One region of the Halobacillus sp. BAB-2008 genome, then DNA from elsewhere that is predicted to be linked to it. Evidence: predicted binding sites of a transcription regulator. Region 1 holds the regulator's gene; the other holds the start of a gene.
The links. Region 1 encodes Rex, which represses fermentation and respiration genes when NADH is low (regulators of the CRP and FNR family bind a similar motif). Its sites were predicted from a motif close to TTGTGAAATATTTCACAA; they were not measured.
Positions count from the first base shown of each region.

Region 2: the regulator Rex is predicted to act here: its motif matches at 925-942, upstream of D479_RS02265 (L-lactate dehydrogenase).

Region 1 covers NZ_ANPF01000057.1:4,167-6,370, reverse strand. Annotated here, with positions in the region: gene abc-f (ribosomal protection-like ABC-F family protein) at 1-502, opposite strand, end outside; gene moaC (cyclic pyranopterin monophosphate synthase MoaC) at 670-1,155, shown strand; gene D479_RS13005 (redox-sensing transcriptional repressor Rex) at 1,174-1,824, shown strand; gene D479_RS13000 (SDR family oxidoreductase) at 1,863-2,204, opposite strand, start outside.
Region 2 covers NZ_ANPF01000006.1:31,544-33,747, reverse strand. Annotated here, with positions in the region: gene D479_RS02270 (AAA domain-containing protein) at 1-695, shown strand, start outside; gene D479_RS02265 (L-lactate dehydrogenase) at 973-1,938, shown strand; gene D479_RS02260 (lactate permease LctP family transporter) at 1,957-2,204, shown strand, end outside.

The DNA of each region.
Region 1 (2,204 bases):
TTAAGGACGTGATCGGTGTATCCCAGTTGAAATGCTGGAAATTCAGCCCGTTCAGTACCGAGCGGATATCCGCTTCGTATTGGTATCCGCCTGCGTTCTTGAAGTATTCCTGCTTGCGGTCATAATCGGTCAATAACTGCTGGTAGCGCTCCTGATCCGAGATCAGGTCAGGGTCTGCCATGTTCGCTTCCATCGCGCGCAGCTCTTTCTCTAAGTCCTTCAGATGGAGGAAGACTTTCTCCATTTCATTCCAGATCGTTTGGTCGGACTGCAGGCCTGTGTTTTGAGCGAGATATCCGAGCGTCGTTTCCTTCGGCATGAAGATGTTTCCTTCATCATAGCTCATCTCGCCGGCCATCATCTTCAGCAGGGTCGACTTTCCTGCACCGTTTCTGCCGACAATGGCGATCCGGTCGTTCTTTTGTACTTCCAGTTTAATATTAGATAAAATCAATTCAGCGCCGAAACGCTTTTCCAATTGATTCAACTGCATGAGAATCATGTCGTTTCACCTCGATAAATCAAGTGTATATCATCGGTGAGCCTGCTAGCAACAGAAGCCCTCGCGAGATTGTGAAAACTTTAACGACTTCCCTGTGATTTTTTGTTAAAATGAAACTAGTGTTGCCGCCTGCGGCATGACCAATCACATAAAAGGGGTAGTTGGAGATGGCGGAATTCAGTCATTTTAATGAGCAGGGCCGGGCACGGATGGTCGATATATCAGAGAAAAACGATACGGTCCGGACGGCTGTTGCGAGAACGAGTGTGGAAGTGAAGGAAGAAATATACGAGAAGATTACCAACCAGACAATGGCCAAAGGGGACGTGCTCGCGGTCGCCCAAGTCGCCGGAATCATGGCAGCGAAGAAAACGTCGGATTGGATTCCGATGTGTCATCCGCTTTCCTTGAAGGGAATCGATGTATCCTTCGATTGGGAAACAGGGGAAACGAAAAAGCTGCTGATCGAGGTTTCCGTGAAGACGAAGGGAAGCACCGGGGTAGAAATGGAAGCGCTAACGGCCGCTTCTGCCACAGCATTGACGGTTTATGATATGTGTAAAGCAGTAGATAAAGGCATGGTCATCGGTCCGACTTACCTTGCAGAGAAAACCGGAGGGAAGAACGGAGATTACCGAAGAAATGACGAGTAAAGGAGCAGAGAGACGACAATGGATATAGAACAAGCGAAAATCCCTCAGGCGACAGCGAAGCGGCTTCCGTTATATTACCGTTTCCTGAACAACCTGCACAGCCAGGGGAAACTGCGGGTGTCATCGAAAGAATTGAGTGAGGCAGTCAAAGTCGATTCCGCAACCATCCGCCGTGATTTCTCCTATTTCGGAGCCCTCGGGAAGAAAGGTTATGGTTACAATGTCGAGTACCTGCTTTCCTTCTTTCGGAAGACGCTGGATCAGGACGAGACGACACGTGTCGCGCTGATTGGTGTCGGGAACCTGGGAACGGCTTTCCTGAATTACAATTTCACGAAGAACAATAATACAAAGATCGAGATTGCCTTCGATGCGAGTGAGAATCGGATCGGGAGTGAAGTCGGCGGGGTGGAGGTCCATCACATCGATGATCTGGAGAAGAAGATCGGCGATTTGAAGGTCGCGATTCTGACGGTTCCTGCCTCAGAGGCGCAGGCGATCACCGACCGTCTCGTCGAGGGCGGAATATCGGGTATCCTGAACTTCACGCCGGCCCGAATCAACGTGCCGTCGGATGTGAGGGTGCATCATATCGATCTTGCGATTGAGCTTCAAGCGCTCGTCTACTTTTTGAAGCATTATCCGTTGGATGGAAAAATAGAGGATTGAAAAAAAGATGCCGGCTCCGGCATCTTTTTTTGTTATTCTTATTCGGTTTCTTCTTTCCATTTCTTATCGATCAGCATTTTACCCGGCCACGTGTAGGCCATGATGCCGCCGTCGACCGTGATGTCCTCTCCGGTTACATAGGAGCTGTCGTCACTGGCGAGGAACAGGGCGACGGATGCGATTTCATCCGGGCTTCCAAGTCGGCCGAGTGGAGTGATCCACTTGTTGGCATCACGGAATTCCTGTCCTTCCTTATCTTCCTTCGAACCGGCAAGGCCGTCTACAAGCGGTGTCTCAATCGTACCGGGAGCGATGGAGTTGACGCGGATGCCGTCCCGGGCGTAGTCGATTGCCATCGCACGGGTGAAGTTCGTGATTCC
Region 2 (2,204 bases), on a different contig from region 1:
TGTCGCCGCTTGCGTCTGTCCAAAGCGTTGCCGACCTTGGAAACCCGTACGGAAAGAATCTGGACGGTACATGGATCGGTAGCCCCCTGTGGGTGCACCGCCGCTGCGTAGAACCGATGTTCACTATCGCCAACAAAGCCGCATACGAGGAGAAGATGGTGCTGGCAACGATAGCGAAGCAGTCCTCTCCTCCTCACGTGACAAGTGATTGGATACAAGTAAAAGGCCAAGTAGAAGACCAACAATACGTTCCTGCTCAAGGGGAAAAGGTGCTCGAAACGCTCCATTCCATAGTCGAACAAAACGGTGGAAAGCTGCCTGACCTATACATCATCTCGCCATTCAAACGAGTTGCTGACAAAGTTAAAGCTCTCCTTCGAGAGGAATGGAATATCACAGGTGTAACGAAAAAAGAACGAAACACATGGATCCGTAACTCTGTCGGAACCGTACACACGTTCCAAGGAAAAGAAGCAGAAACGGTTCTTTTCTGCCTGGGTGTCGATTCTACGAAACGAGGGGCTGCCGAATGGGCTACCAGCAAACCGAACATCATCAACGTCGCTGCCACCAGAGCGAAGCGCCGGTTTTATGTGATAGGAGATAAAGAGATTTGGGCAGACCTGTCGTACATGGACATTGTTCGAAATGAAATTAACAAGCATAAAGAGAGCAGGATAGAAAGCAGCAGCTGAATACAAAAAAAGGCGGGGAGTAATTATCCCCGCCTTTTTTAATTGTCCTCTTAATAGAATTTAATAGCTTTTAAAGAAAGGCGATTCCAAAGAGAAGGACCTACTCAACACTATCAGCATCCTGTCCTGCTCCCACTTATTTGTGACCAAAATATGACAACTCATCCCCACTTGTGAAAAACTTCACAAATATCCATTGTCATCATTCAAAAACTATTGCATACTATAATTGTGAAATGATTCACAAATAAACACAACCATACGGGAGGAATCCATAATGACAAGAGAAAACGTGAACCGGGTAGCTTTGATCGGAGCAGGATCAGTAGGAAGCAGTTACGCTTTTGCGATGCTGAACCAGGCGATTGCAGAGGAATTCGTGATCATTGATTTGAACGAAGACAAGGCGATGGGTGATGCGATGGACTTGAACCACGGCAAGGTGTTCGCGCCGAATCCGACGAAGACGTGGTACGGCACGTATGCGGATTGTAAGGATGCCGATATCGTCTGCATCTGTGCCGGAGCGAACCAGAAGCCCGGCGAGACGCGGCTCGATTTGGTGAAGAAGAATCTCGCTATCTTCCAATCTATTGTCGATGATGTGATGGCGAGCGGCTTTGACGGCATCTTCCTCGTTGCGACGAACCCGGTCGACATTCTTACGTATGCGACCTGGAAGTTCAGCGGTCTGCCGCAGAACCGCGTGATCGGCAGCGGAACGATCCTCGATTCCGGCCGGTTCCGTTATCTCTTGGGCGAATATTTCGACGTCACTCCGCAGAACGTCCACGCCAACATCATCGGCGAACACGGCGACACCGAGCTTCCGGTCTGGAGCCATGCGACGATCGGCGGCGTGCCTGTGATGGAGTGGGTGGAACGCGATCCCCGTTACCATAAAGAAGACTTGGAGGAGATTTTCCTCAACGTCCGTGACGCGGCGTACCAGATCATCGAGAAAAAAGGCGCGACCTACTACGGCATCGCGATGGGACTGGCGCGGATTACGAAAGCGATCCTGAACAACGAGAACAGCATCCTTACCGTCAGCGCCCCGCTTGCCGGAGAATACGGCCTGGAAGACGTCTACATCGGTGTACCTGCCGTCGTGAACCGGACCGGCATCCGAAACGTCGTTGAACTGAACCTGAACGAAACCGAACAGAAACAGCTTCACCACAGCGCCGGCGTTCTTAAAGCAATCCTCGGCGAACATTTCAAGGCGGCAACGAGACCATAAGGAAAGAAGGCTTCTGTCATGTGGTTACAACAGTACGATCCGTTCGGAAACACATGGGTGAGCGCGCTCGTCGCCGCTCTCCCGATCCTTTTCTTCTTTCTCGCATTGACGATTTTCAAAATGAAGGGCGTGCTTGCGGCGTTCCTGACGCTTGCCCTCAGCATTATTCTGTCGGTCGTTTTCTTTGATATGCCCGTTTCCAACGCGGTCGCATCCGCCATTGCCGGCATAGCGAAGGGCTTGTGGCCGATCGGCTATATCGTCAT